4 regions of the Microbispora sp. H10830 genome follow, and region 3 is predicted to be linked to each of the others. Evidence: riboswitches for the same ligand, from Rfam matches in the RefSeq annotation. Region 3 holds a riboswitch; each other region holds the start of a gene.
The links. Region 3 has a riboswitch for cobalamin ahead of HHX35_RS13665 (ribonucleoside-diphosphate reductase subunit alpha). Riboswitches for the same ligand answer to the same signal wherever they lie in the genome.
Positions count from the first base shown of each region.

Region 1: linked by a shared signal. The riboswitch ahead of cobN (cobaltochelatase subunit CobN) and the one ahead of HHX35_RS13665 (ribonucleoside-diphosphate reductase subunit alpha) in region 3 are both predicted to bind cobalamin.
Region 2: linked by a shared signal. The riboswitch ahead of HHX35_RS22910 (cobyric acid synthase) and the one ahead of HHX35_RS13665 (ribonucleoside-diphosphate reductase subunit alpha) in region 3 are both predicted to bind cobalamin.
Region 4: linked by a shared signal. The riboswitch ahead of HHX35_RS22850 (CbtB domain-containing protein) and the one ahead of HHX35_RS13665 (ribonucleoside-diphosphate reductase subunit alpha) in region 3 are both predicted to bind cobalamin.

Region 1 covers NZ_JABBWX010000009.1:81,484-86,561, forward strand. The annotation lists gene HHX35_RS22875 (precorrin-2 C(20)-methyltransferase) at 1-1,041, opposite strand, end outside; gene HHX35_RS22880 (precorrin-8X methylmutase) at 1,048-1,674, opposite strand; gene cobG (precorrin-3B synthase) at 1,691-2,830, opposite strand; cobalamin riboswitch at 2,903-3,025, shown strand; gene cobN (cobaltochelatase subunit CobN) at 3,079-5,078, shown strand, end outside.
Region 2 covers NZ_JABBWX010000009.1:90,911-95,988, forward strand. The annotation lists gene HHX35_RS22900 (VWA domain-containing protein) at 1-1,174, opposite strand, end outside; gene HHX35_RS22905 (histidine phosphatase family protein) at 1,171-1,728, opposite strand; gene HHX35_RS22910 (cobyric acid synthase) at 1,722-3,242, opposite strand; cobalamin riboswitch at 3,295-3,418, opposite strand; gene HHX35_RS22915 (serine/threonine-protein kinase) at 3,481-4,959, opposite strand.
Region 3 covers NZ_JABBWX010000004.1:274,792-279,869, forward strand. The annotation lists gene HHX35_RS13660 (ribonucleotide-diphosphate reductase subunit beta) at 1-737, opposite strand, end outside; gene HHX35_RS13665 (ribonucleoside-diphosphate reductase subunit alpha) at 734-3,070, opposite strand; cobalamin riboswitch at 3,206-3,436, opposite strand; gene HHX35_RS13670 (tripartite tricarboxylate transporter substrate binding protein) at 3,482-4,420, opposite strand; gene HHX35_RS13675 (hypothetical protein) at 4,745-5,078, shown strand, end outside.
Region 4 covers NZ_JABBWX010000009.1:74,882-79,959, forward strand. The annotation lists gene HHX35_RS22835 (YceI family protein) at 1-573, shown strand, start outside; gene HHX35_RS22840 (NAD-dependent protein deacetylase) at 646-1,449, shown strand; gene HHX35_RS22845 (CbtA family protein) at 1,457-2,203, opposite strand; gene HHX35_RS22850 (CbtB domain-containing protein) at 2,223-2,435, opposite strand; cobalamin riboswitch at 2,466-2,670, opposite strand; gene cobF (precorrin-6A synthase (deacetylating)) at 2,695-3,453, shown strand; gene cbiE (precorrin-6y C5,15-methyltransferase (decarboxylating) subunit CbiE) at 3,450-4,667, shown strand; gene cobM (precorrin-4 C(11)-methyltransferase) at 4,667-5,078, shown strand, end outside.

The DNA.
Region 1 (5,078 bases), on a different contig from region 3:
GGCGGCGGCCTCCAGCACCGCGCTGGCCATCGCGAACACGCCCGGGTCGCCCGACGACACGACCGCCACCCGCGCCCCGGCGAGGGCGAGGTCGAGCGCGTGCCGCGCGCGTTCGGCCTCGACGCGGTTGTCGGTGCGGTGCCGGGTCTGGCGCGGGTTGGGCGTGACGCGGTCCACGTAGGGGCCGTATCCGACCAGGTCGGTGGCCCCGGCGAGGACCTCCTGCGCCTCCGGGGTCAGCCAGGGCCGTCCGGCGGGGCCGAGGCCGACGACCGCGACCTCGCCCGGGCCGGTGCGTGCCGCGGTCTCCGGCACGAACGTGAGCTGGGCCGGGCTCGGGATCAGCGCCAGCGAGAAGTACGGCACGTGGCCGGGGTCCACGTCCTTCAGCGGGGCGACGCGCTGGGCGTCGGTGGTGGCGCGTTCGACGTACCAGGCCTCGTCGAGACGGCCCGCCTCGGCGAGGGCGTCGCGCACCTTCTCGAACGTGCGGCCCAGCTTGAGCACCGCCGCGGAATCCGTGCCGCGCAGCTTCTCGGCCAAGACGTCGGCGGGCAGGGTCCCGGGCAGGACCGTCAGCGTCTCGTCGCGTTCGACCAGCGGGCGGCCGAGCACGGCCGACGCGCCCGCGATCGACGTGACGCCGGGGACGACCTCGGCCGGGTAGCGGTGCGCCAGCCGCTTGTGCATGTGCATGTAGGAGCCGTAGAAGAGCGGGTCGCCCTCGCACAGGACGACGACGTCGCGCCCGGCGTCCAGGTGGGCGGCCAGCCGGGCCGCGCAGTCGGCGTAGAAGTCGTCGAGCGCGCCCTGGTAGCCGCCGGGGTGGTCGGTCGTCTCGGTCGTCAGGGGATACTGGAGCAGCTCCTCCACCTGACCGTCGCGCATGTGGTGGGCGGCGATCGAGCGCGCGATGCTGCGGCCGTGCCGGGCGGCGTGGTAGGCGATCACGTCGGCCGCGCCGATCAGGCGGGCGGCCTTCACCGTCATCAGTTCGGGGTCGCCGGGGCCGAGGCCGACGCCGTAGAGGGTACCTGTCACGTCACGTCACTCCTGCTCGCTGGCGATGGCGTTGATCGCCGCCGCCGTCATGGCACTGCCGCCCCGGCGGCCGTGGACAACCAGAAACTCCAGGCCGGACGCCGCGAGGGCGCGCTTGGACTCGGCCGCGCCGATGAAGCCGACCGGAACGCCCAGCACGGCGGCGGGCCGTCCCGCGCCCTCCGCGACCAGTTCGAGCAGCCGGAACAGCGCGGTCGGGGCGTTGCCGACGGCCACGACCGCGCCGTCGAGACGGTCGAGCCACAGGTCGAGGGCGGCCGCGCTGCGCGTGGTGCCGAGCCGCTCGGCGAGGGCGGGCACACGGGGGTCGCCGAGTGTGCAGACGATCTCGTTGGCGGCCGGCAGGCGTTTCCTGGTGACGCCGGAGGCGACCATCTGCGCGTCGCACAGCACGGGCGCGCCCGCCAGCAGCGCGGCGCGCGCCTTCGCTACCACGCCGGGGGAGTAGCCGAGGTCGGCGACCAGGTCGGTCATGCCGCAGGCGTGGATCATGCGGACCGCGACCCTGGCCACGTCGTCGGGCAGGCCCGTCAGGTCGGCCTCGGCCCTGATGGTCGCGAACGACCGCCGGTAGATCTCCGCTCCGTCGCGGACGTAGTCGTGCTCGGGCACGGACACCCCTGTTCGTTCAGTGACTCACGCGGTAGCCGCCGGGCGTGGCGACCACGTCGGTGACCCGCCCGCGCGGACGCCCGCAGCGGCGCTCGCACCCGGCCCAGTGCATGGCCCCACCCCGCAGGGCGGGCGTGCCGGACTCCGCCCAGCGCAGGGCGTCGGCCTGGACGTCGGCCAGGGCCTTCGCGCAGCCGGGCCGCCCGGTGCAGGCCGACAGTCTGGCGTACGGAGAGGCGGGATCGGTCACCAGCCCCGCTCCGGTGAGCGCGGCGGTCACCGGCCCGGCCGCCTCGGGGACCAGATCGGGCAGCACGACGGTACGCCACGGCGTCAGCCGCACCTCGGCGGGGGGCAGGTCGGCGAGCAGGCCCGCCTGCGCGGTGGTGAGCCTGCCGAGCGGCACGATCACGTCGACCGCGACCCGCCCGTCCACCTGCGGAGACACCCCGCCCTTACGCGGCTCGGCAGCCGCCACGGCCACGGGCGCGGCACCGGGAAGGCGGGCGGCGATCGTCGCGGGGCCGTCGGGGAGCTCGGCCACGCGCCAGGCGTCCCCGCGTATCGACTGGAACGCCTCCGCGGCGGCGAGAGCGACCGCGACGGCGGCGTCGGCGGTCACCGAGCTGACCGGTTCGCCCGCGAGCAGGAGCGTCAGATCCCCGCGGGCGTGCGCGGCGAGCGTCACGTCCGCGCCGAGCCCGAGGACGTCGCCGGTGCCGTCGTCGAGTGCGAACAGGAACCGGCCGGGCAGGCCGGCCAGCGCCGGACGCCCGCACAGGCCCGCGTCCAGCGCCGTCACCAGCGGCCGGACGTCGAGGACGCCCGTAGCCGACCGGCCGCTGAGGGGCGAGGCGACGATGTTGCGCACGCGTTCGTGGGTCGCCGACGGCAGCAGCCCGGCGGCGGCCATCCGCGCGGCGAACGCGGCCGGGTCCGCCAGCCCGCGCACCTGGACGTTGGCGCGTGACGTGAGCTCGATGATCCCGCTGCCCAGTTCCCCGGCGCAGGCCGCCAGCTCGCGCAGCGCGTCGATGGTCAGGGCGCCGCCGGGCACGCGGACGCGGGCCAGCGCCCCGTCCGCGGCGGCGTGCACCTGGAGCGCGCCGGGGCAGGCGTCCCGAGCCGCGCGTCCGGAAATGCCACCTATGACCACAAGCAGGATGCTAACGCCAGTTTTTCGATAGGGCCTCCGTCCCGTAGGGTCTGCGATGAACGATGGCAAGCGGAGGAAGCCGGTGTGAATCCGGCGCGGTCCCGCCACTGTGACCGGGGAGCGAACCCCACCACACGGCCACTGTCGGAAGACGGGAAGGCCGGGGTGAGCGTCGATCCGGGAGCCAGGAGACTCCTGCCGTCGTGCCGCCACGACCCGGGGCGAGGACCCCGAGGGAGGACTGTGCCATGCGCGCGGACGAGCCACTCATCGTGCTGTTGTCCACGTCGGACACCGATCTGCTGAGCGCGCGCGCCAGCGGGGCGGCGTTCCGCCTGGGGAACCCGTCCCGGCTCGCCGTGGACGACCTGCCCGTGCTGATCGAGGGGGCCGGCCTCGTGGTCGTCCGGCTGCTCGGCGGGCGGCGCGCCTGGGAGGACGGGCTGGACGCCCTGCTCGCGGGCCCGCGCCCGGTGGTCGTCCTCGGCGGCGAGCAGGCCCCGGACGCGGAGCTGATGGAGCTGTCCACGGTGAGCGGCGGTGTGAGCGGGGGCGTGTGCGCCGAGGCGCACGCCTATCTCGCGCACGGCGGCCCCGCCAACCTCGCCGAGCTGCACGCGTTCCTGTCGGACACGGTCCTGCTGACCGGTCGCGGCTTCGCGGCCCCGGCCGCCGCTCCGAACTGGGGCGTCCTCGAACGCGACTCCCGGCCGGGCGACGGCCCGGTGATCGGCGTGCTCTACTACCGGGCGCACCACATGGCGGGCAACACCGGCTTCGTCACCGCGCTGTGCGACGCGATCGAGGACGCGGGCGGCCGGGCGCTGCCGGTCTTCTGCTCCTCGCTGCGCACCGCCGAGCCCGAGCTGCTCGACGTGCTGCGCCGCGCGGACGCCCTCGTCGTGACCGTGCTCGCGGCGGGCGGCTCACGGCCCGCGACCGCGTCGGCGGGCGGGGACGACGCGGCCTGGGACGTCGGCGCGCTCGCCGGCCTCGACGTGCCGATCCTGCAGGGTCTGTGCCTGACGACCGGCCGCGCCGACTGGGAGGCCGACGACGACGGCCTGTCCCCGCTGGACGCCGCCTCGCAGGTCGCGATCCCCGAATTCGACGGGCGGATCATCACGGTGCCGTTCTCGTTCAAGGAGATCGACGACGACGGCCTGACCGTCTACGTCGCCGACCCCGAACGCGCGGCCCGGGTCGCGGGCATCGCCGTCCGGCACGGCCTGCTGCGTCACGTGCCCCCGCCGGACAAGAAGCTCGTCGTGATGCTGTCGGCGTACCCGACGAAGAACTCGCGGGTCGGCAACGCCGTCGGCCTGGACACCCCGGCCAGCACGGTCGGACTGCTGGCCCGCCTGGCCGAGGAGGGCTACGACCTCGGCGACGGGTTCCCCGGCCAGGCCGCGCAGGACGGCGACGCCCTGATCCACGCGCTCATCGCCGCGGGCGGCCAGGACCAGGACTGGCTCACCGAGGAGCAGCTCGCCGCCAACCCCGTGCGCATCCCCGCCGAGACCTACCGCGCCTGGTACGACACCCTGCCCGGCGACCTGCGCGCCGACGTGGAACGCCACTGGGGCGCCCCGCCCGGCGAGCTGTTCGTCCACGAGGGCGACATCGTGCTCGCGGCGCTGCGCAGCGGGAACGTCGTGGTGATGGTCCAGCCCCCACGCGGCTTCGGGGAGAACCCGATCGCGATCTACCACGACCCCGACCTGCCGCCCAGCCACCACTACCTGGCGGCCTACCGGTGGTTGTCGGCGGAATTCGGCGCGCATGCCATGGTCCACGTCGGCAAGCACGGCAATCTGGAGTGGCTGCCCGGCAAGTCGGCGGGCATGTCGGCCTCCTGCGGCACCGACGCGGCGATCGGCGACCTGCCGCTGGTCTATCCGTTCCTGGTGAACGACCCCGGCGAGGGCACCCAGGCCAAGCGCCGCGCGCACGCGGTTCTCGTGGACCACCTGGTGCCGCCGATGGCCCGGGCCGAGACGTACGGCGACATCGCCCGCCTGGAGCAGTTGCTCGACGAGCACGCGACGATCGCGGCGATGGACCCGGCGAAGCTGCCCGCGATCCGCGCCCAGATCTGGACCCTCATCCAGGCCGCCCGCCTCGACCACGACCTCGGCCTGTCCGAGCGCCCGCACGACGCGGAGTTCGACGAGTTCATCCTGCACGTGGACGGCTGGCTCTGCGAGGTCAAGGACGCGCAGATCCGCGACGGCCTGCACGTCCTCGG
Region 2 (5,078 bases), on a different contig from region 3:
GGGTGCCTTCGGGGGCGACTTCGGGGGCGCCGTCGCCGGCGCCCGAGTCGCCGGAGCCGTCCGGCGCCTCGGGCCGGCCGGGGCCGGAGCCGGGCCCGCCGGAGTCATCGGGATCCTCCGGACCCCCGGGATCATCGGGATCGTGATCATCGGTGGCGGCGGGCTCGGTCTGGTTCAGGAGCTCGTCGAGAAGACGCTCGTCCAAGCCGGGCGCGTCGAACGGGTCCCGGCGACGCCGGTGGGGCAGTGCCAGCCGGGCCGCCACCCGGACATCCTCACGGGTCACCACGTCCCGGCCCTGCCAGGCCGCGTGCGCGACCGCGGCGTGCGCCGTGACGAGATCGGCCCGCAGCCCGTCCACCTCGAACCCCGCGCAGACGGCGGTGATCTGCCGCAGTCGCGAGTCGGGCAGCCGCACCGACCCGAGGACGGCACGGGCACGCGCGATCCGTGCGGCCAGGGCGGCCTCCTCCGCGGCCCAGCGCGCGGCGAACCCCTCCGGATCGGCGTCGAACGCGAAGCGCCGTCGTACGACCTCGGCCCGCTCGTCCGGCTCCCGCGTCGCGCGCACCTCCACGGTCAGTCCGAACCGGTCGAGCAACTGCGGCCGGAGTTCACCCTCCTCCGGATTCATGGTCCCCACGAGCAGGAACCGCGCGGCATGCCGTATCGAGACGGTCTCCCGCTCGACGTAGCAGACCCCGAGCGCGGCCGCGTCGAGCAGCAGGTCCACGAGATGGTCGTGCAGGAGGTTGACCTCGTCCACGTAGAGCACGCCGCGATGGGCCGCCGCGAGCAGCCCCGGCTCGAACGCCTTCACGCCCTCGGTCAGCGCCCGTTCCAGATCGAGCGAACCGACCAGCCGATCCTCGGAGGCCCCCACCGGAAGCTCGACGAGGGACGCCGCCCGCAGCGCTCCGGCCGCGTCGGGCTCGTGCGGCCCGTCGGGGCAGCGGGGGTCCGGCGCCCCGGGATCGCAGTGGAACCGGCACCCCGCCACCACCGCGACCTGCGGCAGCTGCGCCGCCAGCGCACGCACGATCGTGGACTTCGCGGTCCCCTTCTCCCCGCGGACGAGAACGCCGCCGACCCGGGACGAGACCGCGTTGAGCACCAGGGCCAGCTTCAGATCGGCGAGCCCGACGACGGCGCTGAACGGATAGGCGGGGTTCACAGGGCGGCCTTCCGGTTGACGTGAGCGATCCGCCAGCCGCCCGGCCGGGCGGCCAGCTCGGTGCGGGACAGCGGGGCGATGTCGAACAAGGCGGCCCGCGTCGCGGTCAGGCCGAGCGCGTGCGCGAGTGCGGCCCGGACGGGCCCGGCGTCGCAGACGGCGACCACGCGGGCGGCGTCCACGTGCACCGACTCCAGCCACGCGGCCACCCGCGCGCCCAGCTCGGCGAGACTCTCCCCGCCGTGCGGGGCGGCGTCGGGGTCGGTCAGCCAGGCGCCGAGACCCTCGGGTTCGGTCTCCGCGATCTCCGCGAACGGCCGTCCCGCCCACGTGCCGTAATCGGCCTCGGCGAGCGCCCCGACCACGATCGGCTCCCGCCCTGACGCGGCCCGTGCGGTCGCGACAGCCGCGGGCCAGGGCGCGGCGAAGACCACCGCTTCATCGGGAAGGGTCAGCGTGGCGGCCCGCGCCAGCCCCGGCGGATCGGCGTCCTCGGGTGCCGGGAAACAGGCGCGCCGCGTGCCCGGCGTCCCCGCCTGGCGGATGATCAGCATGGGCCGGCCGCTCCGCTCGCACCGCTCTCACCGGGCGGCAGGGTCCGCAGGCCGGGCGTGGGCCCGCTCCCGATGAGCGAGACCAGTGCGCCGGTGTCGACGTTCCGCTCGACCAGGTCTCCGAGCGCGTCCAGCCGCGCCTCCCGCAGCCCCGCGAACGACAGCGACGGATCGCCCCGGAACTCCCGCCCCGCCGCCCGCGCCACCTCCCCGAGGAAGGCTCGCCGGAACCCGTCGTTCTCCAGCGCCCCGTGCCAGGTCGTGCCCCACACGTTTCCGACCCGGCACCCGTCGAGGAACGGTTCACCGCCGTCGCGGGTGACGACTCCGTGGTGGATCTCGTACGCGCGTACCGGGTGCCCGTAGCCCTCGCCGGCCGGTCGCCCGAGCGTCTTCTCCCTCGCGAACGCGACGTCGGCGGGGAGCAGCCCCAGGCCGGGCACCGTGCCCGCGCCGGACTCCACGTGGTCGGTGATGGTGCGGGCGAGCATCTGATACCCGCCGCAGATCCCGAGCACCGGGCCCGTCCTGCGGACGACGAGGTCGGCGATACCGGTGTCGCGCAGCCAGGCCAGATCGTGCACTGTGGCCCGCGAGCCCGGCAGAACGAGCAGGTCCGCGTCGGCGCAGGCGGCGGGTGAGGTGACGAAGTCGACCGTGACCCCCGGCTCGGCGGCCAGCGCGTCCACGTCGGTGAAGTTGGAGATGCGCGGATACCGCACGACGGCCACCCGCAACGCGCCGTCAGCCGCCGCGCTCCCCGTGTTCGCGGGCCGGTTGTCGAGCGACAGCGAGTCCTCGACATCCATCCACAGCCCGTCGAGCCACGGTACGACCCCGTAGACCCGGCGCCCGGTCAGCCCTTCGATCATGTCAAGCCCCGGCGCGAGCAGCTCCCGCGCGCCCCGGAACTTGTTCACGATGAATCCGGAAATATGCGCCTGGTCGACGGCGTCGAGCAGGGCGACCGTGCCGTACAGGTGCGCGAAGACGCCGCCGCGGTCGATGTCGCCCACGATGATCACAGGCAGCCCGACGGCTCTGGCCAGCCCCATGTTCGCGATGTCCCCCGCCCGGAGGTTGATCTCGGCCGGGGACCCCGCCCCCTCGCAGATCACCACGTCGAACTCGTCGGCCAGCCGCCGGTAGGACTCCACGGCGATCGCGCGCAGCTCGTCGCGGCGCGCGCCGTATTCCATCGCGTCCACGTCCGCGACCGGCCGTCCGCGGACGACGACCTGGCTGCGGCGGTCGCTGCCCGGCTTGAGCAGGATCGGGTTCATGTCGGCTGTCGGCTCCAGCCCGCAGGCGGCCGCCTGCACGGCCTGCGCCCGCCCGATCTCCGCGCCGTCGGCCGTGACGTAGGAGTTCAGTGACATGTTCTGCGCCTTGAACGGCGCGACCCGTACGCCGCGGCGGGCCAGCCACCGGCACAGCCCGGCCACCAGCACGCTCTTCCCGGCATCGGAGGTGGTGCCCGCGACAAGCAGGCCGCCGCCGGGCGCCACGTCCATGGGACGTCCCCCCTGGGGGTGTCCGCGCCCCCGGTAGAAGGTCCGACGGCCGGAGTATCCTGGCTCCCGGATCGGCGCTTCCCTCAGCCTTCCCGCCCATGCGGGGCAGTGGCGTGGGTGAAGGTCGCTCCCCGGTGACAGTGGCGGGACCGCGCCGGATTCACACCGGCTTCCTCCGCGTCCGTCGCTTGCGGTGGTCAACCTACACCTTCGTGCCGGATGTCCCGCAAGTGTGCCGCTATGTGCGTTTCAGTGTGGCGATCATGTAGAACGGCTCGTTCTTCGTCACGGTGTTCTCGCCGTGCCCGTTGTAGTCGAAGGTCATCGTCCCATTGTCGTGGACGGTGAGGTAGATCGTGCCGTTGCGCACGCAGTTGCCCCGCATCGACACCCGCTTCAGCCGTACGGTCGTCCCGCTGACCACCTGGAGTTCGGACCTGCCCACGCACCGGTAGTCGACGAACTGCTCGGTGACGGTGTCGCCGCCCTTCGGCACGGTCAGCACGAGCGTGTCGTACGCCCCGGGCTCGTAGTCCACCCTGCCGCGCCACACGCCCGCGAAGCGAGCCGTGAAGCGCAGGGGCACGCGCGCGGCGGGCGTCGGTGTCGGCGTCGGTGTCGGTGTCGGCGTGGGTGCCCGTGTGGGTGTTCCTGTGAGTGCCGTGGTGGGTGAGGGGGCCGGAGTGACGGCGGCAGCCGTGTGCCGTGCGTCACCGTCGGCGACGCCTTCGGACGGGAGCACGGACAGCAGCACGGCCCCCGTCGTCGCGGCCGCGAGCGTGACCGCCGCCCCCGCGAGCAGTCCACGGCGGCGGCCGGAGCCCCGCCGTGAGGGGATGGTGTCCGGTTCCGGATGAACGGGATGCCCCGCGGTGGTGAGCACGCCCGGGATGTCTCCGGTGGTCCCCTCCGGCACCGCGGCGAGCAGTCGCATCGTGATGTCGAGGATGCCCGGGCGCTCCGCGGGGTTCTTGCGCAGGGCCAGCGCGACGATGGAGCGCAACGGCTCTTCCAGGTCGCCGAGGTCGGGCTCCTTGGTGAGCACGCGGTTCAGCACGGCCGGAAGCGCGTCGTCGCCGAACGGCGGCCTGCCGGTGGCGGCGAACACCATCACGCCGCCCCACGCGAACACGTCCCAGGCGGGCGCGGGCGGCTCGCCGGCGATCTGCTCGGGCGCCATGTAGGCGGGCGTGCCGACGGTGCCACCGGTCGCCGTGGTCGCGCCGAGACGGCGGGCGACCCCGAAGTCGACGACCCTCGGACCGTCGGGCCCCAGCAGCACGTTGGCGGGTTTGAAGTCGCGGTGGACGATCCCGGCCTGGTGCACGGCGGCGAGTGCGGTCGCGGTCGCGACGGCCAGCCGGTGCAGGGCGGGCCCGGACCGCCGCCCCGCGTGCTGCAGCGTGGGGCCCTCCACGTACTCGCTCACGACGTAGGGCCGCGGGCCGTCCAGGTCGAAGTCGAGCACCCGAGCCACGCAGAACGGCGCGACCCGCCGCGCGGCGGCGATCTCCCGCGCGAAGCGGCGGCGGGCGTCCTCGTCCCCCGGCCGGCCCCCGTACGCCGGCTCGTGCAGCAGTTTGACCGCCACCGGCGCGCCCTCGGCCGTACGGCCGAGGTAGACCACCCCCTGGCCGCCCGCGCCGAGGCGGCCCTCCAGCCGATAGCCGCCGATCTCGGCCGGATCTCCCGTGAGCAACGGCCCCACCGCAGGCATGCAGCCCTCCTCGGCCCGTTTTCCCCTCACCTTAGATGAACGGAACGCTGGTGCTTCTCGATCATGCTTGTCATGATGCCGGGATGAACGTGGTGAGGCCCGGATGGTGAGGCCCGGAT
Region 3 (5,078 bases):
TCCTCCATCATCCGCGTCACCTGGGCCCCCAGCTCGTCGTCGAAGAGGTCCGGCTCCTCGCGGCGTACGGTGTCCACCACCTCGAAGGCGAACTCCATGTGCATCGACTCGTCGCGGAACACCCAGTTGGTGCCGGTCGCGAGGCCGCCGAGCAGCCCGCGCGAGCGGAACCAGTAGACGTACGCGAAGGCGCCGTAGAAGAACAATCCCTCGATGCAGGCGGCGAAGCAGACGAGGTTGAGCAGGAAGGCCCGCCGGTCCTCCCGGGTCTCCAGCCGGTTCAGCTCGCTGATGGAGTCGATCCAGCGGAAGCAGAAGTCGGCCTTGTCGCGGATCGACGGGATGTGCTCGACGGCGGCGAACGCCTTCACCCGCTCGTCATGGTCGGGCAGGTAGGTGTCCAGCAGGGTCAGGTAGAACTGGACGTGCACCGCCTCCTCGAACAGCTGCCTGCTGAGGTACAGCCGCGCCTCGGGGGCGTTCACGTGCTGGTAGAGGTTCAGCACCAGGTTGTTGGCCACGATCGAGTCGCCGGTGGCGAAGAACGCCACGAGCCGGTTGATCAGGTGCCGCTCCCCCTCGTCGAGGGTCGCGAGGTCGGCGAGGTCGGAGGCGAGATCGACCTCCTCGACCGTCCAGGTGTTCCTGATCGCCGCGCGGTACCTCTCGTAGAACCCGGGGTAGCGCATCGGGCGCAGGGTCAGGTCCATACCGGGGTCGAGCAGCATCGTTCTCATTGGCATGCCTCGCAGATCTCGGGATTCTCAAGGGAGCAGGCGACGGCCCCTTCATCGGGCACGACCGGAGCGACCGCGGGGACGGTCGCCTGGGCGATCCGCGTCGCCGGGCGGGAGCGCAGGTAGTAGGTGGTCTTCAGGCCCGACCGCCAGGCGTAGGCGTACATCGAGGAGAGCTTGCCGATGGTGGGGGCGGCCATGAAGAGGTTGAGCGACTGCGACTGGTCGACGTACGGCTGCCGCGCGGCGGCCAGGTCGACGAGCGCCTTCTGCGGCAGCTCCCAGGCGGTGCGGTAGAGCGTCTTGAGCTCGTCCGGGACGGCGGAGATGTCCTGGATCGAGCCGTCGTTGAGCTTGATCGCGTCGCGCATCGGCTTGGTCCACAGGCCGAGAGCCTGAAGGTCCCGCACGAGATACCGGTTGACCTGGAGGAACTCCCCCGACAGCGTCTCACGCTTGAACACGTTGGACACCTGCGGCTCGACGCACTCGTAGCAGCCCGCGATCGAGGCGATCGTGGCCGTCGGCGCGATCGCCACGAGCAGGGAGTTGCGCAGCCCGGTCTGCGCGATCCTGTCCCGCAGCGCGGCCCACTCCTCGGGATGCGCCGGGGCGCACGGGTAGTGGTCGAGGTGCAGGACGCCGTCCGCGGCCCGCGTCTCCTCGTAGGCGGGGTGGCGCCCGCGTTCGGCGGCCAGGTCGGCCGAGGTGCCGTACGCCGCGAGCGCGATCTCCTCGGCGATGCGGGTCGACAGCGCCAGCGCCTCCGGCGAGTCGAACGGCAGGCGCAGCGCGAAGAACACGTCGGCGAGGCCCATGACGCCGAGCCCCACGGGCCGCCACTTCCGGTTCGCCGCCTCCGCCTCGGGCGTCGGGTAGAAGCCGAGGTCGATCGTCCGGTCCAGGAACCGTACGGCGGTGCGGACGGTGGCGCGCAGCCCGCCGAAGTCGACGGCGTCGCCCTCGGGGGTCAGGTGCGCGGCGAGGTTGACCGAGCCGAGGTTGCACACGGCGGTCTCGCCGTCGCTGGTGACCTCCAGGATCTCGGTGCACAGGTTGGACAGGTGGATGACGTTGCCGGGCCGCGCGGTCTGGTTGGAGGCCCGGTTGGCGGCGTCCTTGAACGTCATCCAGCCGTTGCCGGTCTGGGCGAGGGTGCGCATCATCCGGGCGTACAGGGCGCGGGCCGGCACCTGCCGGACGTATCGCCCGGCGGCCTCCAGTTCGCGATAGCGGGCGTCGAACGCCTCGCCCCACAGGTCGGTCAGCTCGGGGGCCTCCTTGGGGTCGAACAGCGACCACGTGCCGTCCGCCTCGACGCGGCGCATGAACTCGTCGGGCACCCAGTTGGCCAGGTTGAGGTTGTGCGTGCGGCGCGACTCCTCGCCCGTGTTGTCGCGAAGCTCCAGGAACTCCTCGATGTCGGCGTGCCAGGTCTCCAGGTAGACGCAGGCCGCGCCCTTGCGCCTGCCACCCTGGTTGACGGCCGCCACCGACGCGTCGAGCGTGCGCAGCCAGGGGACGATGCCGTTGGACAGGCCGTTGGTGCCCCGGATCAGCGAGCCGCGCGAGCGCACCCGCGTCCAGGCGATGCCGATGCCGCCGGAGTACTTCGACAGCCGCGCCACCTGGCCGTACCGCTCGTAGATGCTCTCCAGCTCGTCGCGGGGCGAGTCGAGCAGGAAGCACGACGACAGCTGCGGCCGGCGCGCGCCCGAGTTGAACAGCGTCGGGGAGCTGGGCAGATAGGCCAGTGTGGACATCAGGCCGTACAGCTCGGCCGCCTCGGCCACCGTGGCCGACAGGCCGCAGGCGACGCGCAGCAGGAAGTGCTGCGGGCGTTCGAGCACGCGCCGGGTGACCGGGTGGCGCAGCAGGTAGCGGTCGTAGACCGTGCGCAGCCCGAAGTACTCGAACCGGTCGTCGGCCGCCGGGTCGATCAGCGCGTCGAGCGCCTCGGCCTCGCCGGCCACGAACGCGGCGACGGCGTCGCCCAGCAGCCCGGCGGCGTGGGCGGCGGCGACCGACTCCGAGAAGGTGCGCACCCCCTCGGCCGCCGTCTCCTCCGCGATCAGCCCGCTCAGCAGCCGGGCCGCCCGGCGTGAGTTCTCCGGGTCGGCGATGACCCCGGCCGCCGCCTCCTCGATCGCCTGCCGGACGGCCGCCGCGTCCCGCGCGCCGTCCGCGCGGGCCTCGGCCTGCCGTACGGCGCCGGCGGCGGGGACGGAGCCGCGCGGGGCGTCGGGTCCACGGTCTCCCGCCGGAGCCCGCGGCCCGCCGCGCTCACGTGAAGCGGGGTCCGCGGACGCGGAGGCCGGGTCGGTGATGGTCATCAGATGCCCTCTCCTCGTCGTTCCGTGTCCCGGCCGGACCTGAGGGGAGGCATGCCGCGGCGCACGCGCACGAGAGGGAACCGTGCCGTGACGTTGCGGCGAGCCCGCCCTCGGGGCCCGGCGCGGGGCGCGCGCCGATGCGCGCGCGTCACTGGCAGGTCTTCGGACTCGCGGGCGTCCGGACGGGCTCGCGCCCGCCGGTCCTACTGGCCGTCGCTTCCCGGGCGCGCTCACGCCCAGTGCTTGGAACACAGCACGGTGCTGTGTGACGGCGGTCGTTCCCGCTCACCGCTGCGGGGCAGTCCCGGATTCGCACCGGGTTCCCTCTTGCCTCACCTGGGGTGAACCAGCAACGCGATGGATCCTACATCTTGTGGCCCTTCTCGCAAGCACCCCTACAAGTTGTGTTTTTCAGCGGAGTCCGAGATCATTGAGGAGCAGGGCCGTACGGCGCGCCTCGCCGACGAGCCATTGGCTGAAGTCGTCGCCGTCGAGCCACATCGGCGTCCAGTCGTTGCGGTCGCACAGGCTTCGCCAGCCGGGAGTGCCGGTGACGGCCCGGCACAGGTCGAGCAGGGCGTCCCGCCCGGGCGTGCCGCGCGGGGCGATCAGCCCCGTCCAGTCGGCGTACACGACCCGTACGCCTGACTCCGACAGCGTCGGCGCGTCCACCCCGGGCAGCCGCTCGGCGGAGGAGACCGCGAGCGGCCGCAGCCGTCCTGCGCGCAGGTAAGGGGCGACCTCGCGCCTGCTGCCGAACCCGAGCGCGAGCCGCCCGTCGAGGACCGCGGCGACGGCCTGCGCCCTGCTGCCGAACGCGACGTAGTCGAGCAGGCGTGGGTCGGCTCCCAGGCCCTGCGCGGTCATGCCGAGCAGCAGGTGCTCCGGGCCGCGGTCGGCGCCGCCCGCGACCCTGAGCCCTCCAGGGTCGCGCAGCAGCGCGGCGGCGAACTGCTCGAACGTGCGGTAACCCGAGTCGGGCGAGGCGACCAGCACCTCCCACTCCCCCGTCAGCCGCGCGAGCGGGACGGCCCTGGCGACCAGGAGGGGGTCACGGGCCAGCGCGCAGGCGGCCAGCAGTGCGGAATCGGCGATCACCAGGTCGGTCCGCGGCCCGCCCGTCCGGGCGAGAGCCGTCCCGCCGTCGCCGGCCTCCCGCCTGATCCGTACGGCCCGGACCCAGCCACGCCCCTCGACGAGCGACTTGAACCCGGCGGCGACGCCGTCCCCGCATCCTCCGGGCGGACCCGGGACGGCCAGTGAGAGCTCCCTGCGATGTGGCGGCGCCTGGACGCCGCACGCGCCCGCGAGGGCCAGGGCCCCCAGCGCGAGGACCGTACGGCGTCGCATGTCGGCACCCTCCTACCCGAAGAGCCCCTTACACGCACAGAATATGAGTAACTACACCATGTCACCATATAACGGACGTTACGGCTGCGGTGATCGGTAGGCGGGCCGCGGCGCTGGCCTGCGGGAGCACGAGGGCCGTGCCGCTTGCTGCCAGAGGACGTGGACATGCGGGAGGGCGGTGGCAGGAAGCTGCAATCCCCGGGCAACATGCTGCCGCCGAATTGCCTGGTTCCGGGGATATGAAAAGCGCACAGTTGATTGCGCGAGGAAAAAACAGCCCACAGAAAAGCCCGCGCCTCGCGCCCACACCCCTAGCCTGTCCGGATGGGCACCGACATCTACGGATTCATAGAGATGCGTCACCCGCACGCCGACGAGGACTGGTACGAGGGAGACGCGTGGAGCGTTTCCCTGCCTCTTTACCCGCTCTATGGCGTCAATGACTACGCGTCGCTCGGTTGCCTCTTCGGCATTCGCAACCGGCTTGACTGGGCCCCTGTCGCGGCCGGCCGTGGCCTGCCGGCCGACGTTTCGGGACCCGTCCGTACCCACTATGAGAACTGCGCGCGGTTGGATGCCGCCATTCATGGCAGCACGTGGGTCTCATGGGCGGAGCTTCGTGATCTGGACATGACCGTCCGCCCCGCCGCCCGAGGAG
Region 4 (5,078 bases), on a different contig from region 3:
GGGAATGCCCACGAAATGGACGTCGAGGCGGGCACGTACGCGTTGGGGCCGAGGTCCGGCCGGCTCCTGGTCCTCACCGGCCGCGCCGGGCTGGGCGCCAAGGCCGGGCACGATCTGACGATCGAGGTCACCCGGTGGCGGGGCGAGACGGCGGTGACGCCGGACGACCCGGCGGGCTGCCGGGTGACGGTGGAGGCCGAGGTGGCCTCGATGCGGGTCCGGGAGGGCACGGGCGGAGTCAAACCGCTCACCGACTCCGACCGCGTCGAGATCGAGAAGAACATGCGTGACAAGGTCCTCAAGGCGGATCAGCACCCTCTGGTCACGTTCCGGTCGACCCGTGTCGAGGGCGATCCCGAGGCGTTCCGCGTCGAGGGCGACCTGACGATCGTGGGCGTCACGCGGCCGGTCACGGTGGAGGGCGCGCTGGCGGACGGGCGGGCCCGTGGCCGGGCGACCGTGGTGCAGTCCGAGTGGGGCATCCGCCCCTACTCCGCGTTCTTCGGGGCGCTCAAGCTGCGTGACGAGGTCGAGGTCATCTTCGACGTGCGGCTGGGGGAGGGGCGGGGCTGACATGTGTGATGCTTCGTGCACCATGGATGCGTGACTGTGGTGCGCGACGCGGCGATTGCCGAGCGGTGGGGCATGCTGGCCGATCTCGTGACCGACGGCGAGGTGGTGGTCCTGAGCGGGGCCGGCCTGTCGACCGAGTCCGGGATCCCGGACTACCGAGGGGAGACCGGTCGCAGGCGCAGGGCCGAGCCGATGACCTACCAGACCTTCGTGAGCAGCGCCGCCGCTCGCAGGCGCTACTGGGCGCGCAGCCACTTGGGATGGCGTCACATCGTGGACGCCGCTCCCAACGCCGGGCATCGCGCGGTCGCCGAACTGCAGCGCCGTGGCCTGGTCGCCGGGATCATCACCCAGAACGTGGACGGCCTGCACCAGGCGGCGGGCGCGCGCGAGGTCGTCGAACTGCACGGCAGCCTGCATCGGGTGCGCTGCCTGGCCTGCGGCCATCGCACCTCGCGGCACGCGCTGGACCGGCGCCTGCGCGCGGCCAACTCCGGCTGGCGGGCCCGCTCGGCGATGATCAACCCGGACGGCGACGCCGTCCTGGCCGCGGACGAGATCGAGACGTTCCGCACGGTGGACTGCGAGAGCTGCGGCGGTGTGCTCAAGCCCGACGTGGTGTTCTTCGGCGAGAACGTGCCGCCGTCTCGGGTCGAGGAGTGCTACGCGCTGACCGAGCGGGCCGGTCTGCTGCTTGTCCTGGGATCCTCGCTGACCGTCATGTCCGGATACCGGTTCGTCCGGCGCGCCGCCGCCCGCTCGATCCCCGTCGCGATCATCAACCAGGGGCCGACCCGGGGTGACGGCGAGGCGCTGATGACCTTCGACGTCCCGCTCGGACCGGCCCTCACCTCTCTCCTGGAGACCCTCCGTTAGCGGGGAGTCATGCCGTTCCGGCCGGACGCGGTCGCGCCTCGGTGCGGACACCCTGGCGCAGGGAACGCTCGGTGAGGCCGCCGAACAGCAGCCCGATGGCGGCCCACAGGACGAACTGCACGCCGAACGACGACACCCTGAACCACCAGAGGGTGTCGGCGGGGAAGTCGCCGGAAACCTCGTTGACCCGGGGCAGCAGGGCGTACGAGACGCCTACGAGGACGGCGTAGACGACGAAGCCCGCGAGGGTCGCGTTCCAGCCGCCCAACCGGGGTGACAGGGCGCGGCCCGCGTACGTCGCGACCGCGACGGCCAGCAGCGCGATCAGGATCATCGTGAAGTACAGCGCGGTCCGGCGGCCGATGGTGTCGGGGTTGCCGACGGCCGGGGGATTGGGCGGGTACTTCAGGATGGGGGTCACGTACACGACGACGAATCCGGCGGTCGCGACGACGAGGGCCGTGGCGCGGGCGCCGAGGGCGCCGAGGCGGCCGTGGGCGAAGGCGTACGCGATGGAGAAGAAGCCGCCGAGCGCGGCGCCGTAGACGAGCAGGGCGGTCAACAGGCCGATGGTCTCCTGGACGGTCCGGCTGACGAGTTCGGGCTCGGCTGCCTCCCCGGCAGCGGCGGCCTTGGTCTCCTCGATGGAGATGGCCGCGGCGACCTGTGGTTCGCCGGCGAACCAGGCCACGACGTACGCGAGCAGCGCGGCCGCGAGGCCGACGAGCATGCCGCGCACCAACAGGGAGCGCATGGTGGGCATCCGGCGGGCCTCAGTGGCAGGGGAAGCCGAGGAGGTGGCGGCCGTCGTGCACGAACTCGTGCACGGTGTGCCCGCTGATGAGGTGGGTGGCGCCCTGCTCCGCGCCGACGAAGTAGACCAGGATGAGCCCGACCACGGCGGCGAAGATCGCCCAAGGCAGGATCTCGCGTACGGGGATGGTGACCGGCAGGGGCCGGGATACGGGAACGGCCGGCTGAGCCATGTGAATTTCTCCTCACGGGGTCGCTCGCCCCGGTGATGGAGGACAACGGGTCAGTGTCCTGACTCCCGGTTCATCGTGTCGCCCGACCTTCCAGCCGTCTCGGCCGTGGTCATAAATGGGGACACTCCCCGGTCACAGTGGCGGGACCGTCCTGGATTCGCACCAGGTTCCTGCGCACCGTCGCCTCTGTCTTGATTTGTCCTCTAGAGCGTGCACCGTCTGCATAAGTACGTCAAGCCGTGGTCCATACTCGTGACCTATGAAGCGCGTCCTCATCATCGGCATCGGCGCCGGGGACCCAGCCCACCTCACCTTCCAGGCCGCCGCGGCGATCGCGTCGGCGGACGTGTTCTTCCTGCTCGACAAGGGCGCAGAGAAGGACGGCCTGGTGCGGCTGCGGCGCGAGCTGATCGCGGCCCACGCGCGGGAGCCGTACCGGACGGTGGAGGCACGCGACCCGGAACGTGACCGTACGAGCGGCGCCTACGTGGAGGCGGTGGCCGGCTGGCGGGCCCGGCGGGCCGACGTCTACGCGCGGCTCATCGCCGAGGAGGTGCCCGAGGACGGCGTCGGCGCGTTCCTCGTCTGGGGCGACCCCGCCCTGTACGACAGCACGATCGCCATCGTCGAGGACGTCCTGGCCAGGGGCGGGGAGCCGTTCGACTACGAGGTGATCCCGGGGATCAGCAGCGTGTCGGCGCTGGCCGCGCGGCACCGTGTCAGCCTGACCAGGGTCGCCAAGCCGCTGCACATCACGACCGGCCGCCGGCTGCCCGCCGACGTCGAGGCCGCCGACGACATCGTGGTGATGCTGGACGCGGGATGCGCGTTCGCCGACCTGCCGGAGGCCGCCGGCGCGGACGTCTACTGGGGCGCTTACGTCGGGACCGAGGACGAGATCCTCCTCGCCGGGCCGGTGCGCGAGGTCGCCGGCGAGATCCGGCGGCTCAGGGCGGAGGCGCGCGAGGCGCACGGCTGGGTCATGGACACCTACCTGCTCAGGAAGCCCGCTCGATGAGACCGGTGTCGGTCGTCGGGATCGGCGCGGACGGCTGGGCCGGTCTCACCGACGCGGCGCGCGCCGAGCTGATCGCCGCGGACGTCGCGGTCGGGTCGGCCAGGCAGCTCGCGCTGCTGCCCGCGTCGGTGGCCCCCGAGCGGGTGCCGTACCCGTCGCCGCTGGTCACGGGGTTGCCAGGGCTGCTCGACACGCACGCGGAACGCGCGGTCGTGGTGCTGGCGAGCGGCGATCCCATGTTCTTCGGGGTCGGTGCGACGCTGGCCCGGCTGCTCGGACCCGAGCGGCTGCGCGTGGTGCCGCACGTGTCGTCGGTGACGCTGGCCTGTGCGCGGCTCGGCTGGCCCGCCGAGGGCGTCGAGACCGTCAGCCTGGTCGGGCGTCCGCTCGCCGCGCTGACCGCCGCGCTCGCGCCGGGCCGTCGCGTCCTCGTCCTCAGCGCGGACGCGGGCACACCCGCGCAGGTCGCCGGCTTGCTGACCGAGCGGGGATACGGGGCGAGCCGCGTCACCGTCCTCGGCGATCTCGGCGCGGCGACCGAATCGCGCCGTGACGGCACGGCCGCCGGCTGGCCGGGCGCCGAGCCGATGCCGGCCCTGAACATCGTGGCGGTGACCTGTGCCGACGTCCCGGACGCCGAGCCACTGGGGTGGGCCTGCGGGCTTCCGGACGACGCGTACGAGTCGGACGGGCAGCTGACCAAGCAGGAGGTGCGCGCGGTCACCCTGGCCAAGCTGGCGCCCCTGCCGGGCGAGTTGCTGTGGGACGTGGGGGCGGGTTCGGGAAGCGTGGCCATCGAGTGGCTGCGGGTCCACCCCTCGTGCCGGGGCGTCGCCGTCGAGCGCGACCCCGTACGGGCGGACCGCGTCAGGCGCAACGCGGACGCGCTGGGCGTGCCGCGCCTGCGGGTCGTCACCGGTTCCGCGCCGGACGCGCTCCACGGGCTGCCGGCCCCGGCGGCCGTCTTCGTGGGTGGCGGTGTGACGGGGACCGGCGTGGTCGAGACCTGCTGGGCCGCCCTCGCCGCGGGCGGAAGGCTGGTTGCCAACGCGGTCACCGTGGAGTCGGAGGCGGTTCTCGCCGCGTGGCACGCGCGGCTCGGCGGTGACCTCGTGCGGTTGTCGGTGCAGCGCGCCTCGCCGGTGGGCGGCTTCACCGGGTGGCGTCCCCTGATGCCGGTGACCATTTGGACGGCGCGGAAGGAGCGCGAGTAGTGACGGTTCGATTCATCGGCGCGGGGCCCGGGGCGGCCGACCTCATCACGGTGCGCGGGCTGCGGGCCCTGCAGGCGGCCCCGGTCTGCCTGTACGCGGGGTCGCTCGTGCCACGCGACCTGCTCGCCGACTGCCCGCCCGGCGCGCGGCTCGTCGACACCGCCAACCTCACCCTGGATGAGATCGTCGCCGAGATGACGGCGGCGCACGCCGCCGGGCTCGACGTGGCGCGGCTGCACTCGGGCGATCCCTCGCTGTTCAGCGCGGTCGCCGAGCAGATGCGCAGGCTCGACGCGCACGGTGTGCCGTACGAGGTGATCCCCGGTGTGCCCGCCTTCGCGGCCGCCGCCGCGGCGCTGGGGCGGGAGCTCACGGTGCCCGAGGTGAGCCAGACCATCATCCTGACCAGGA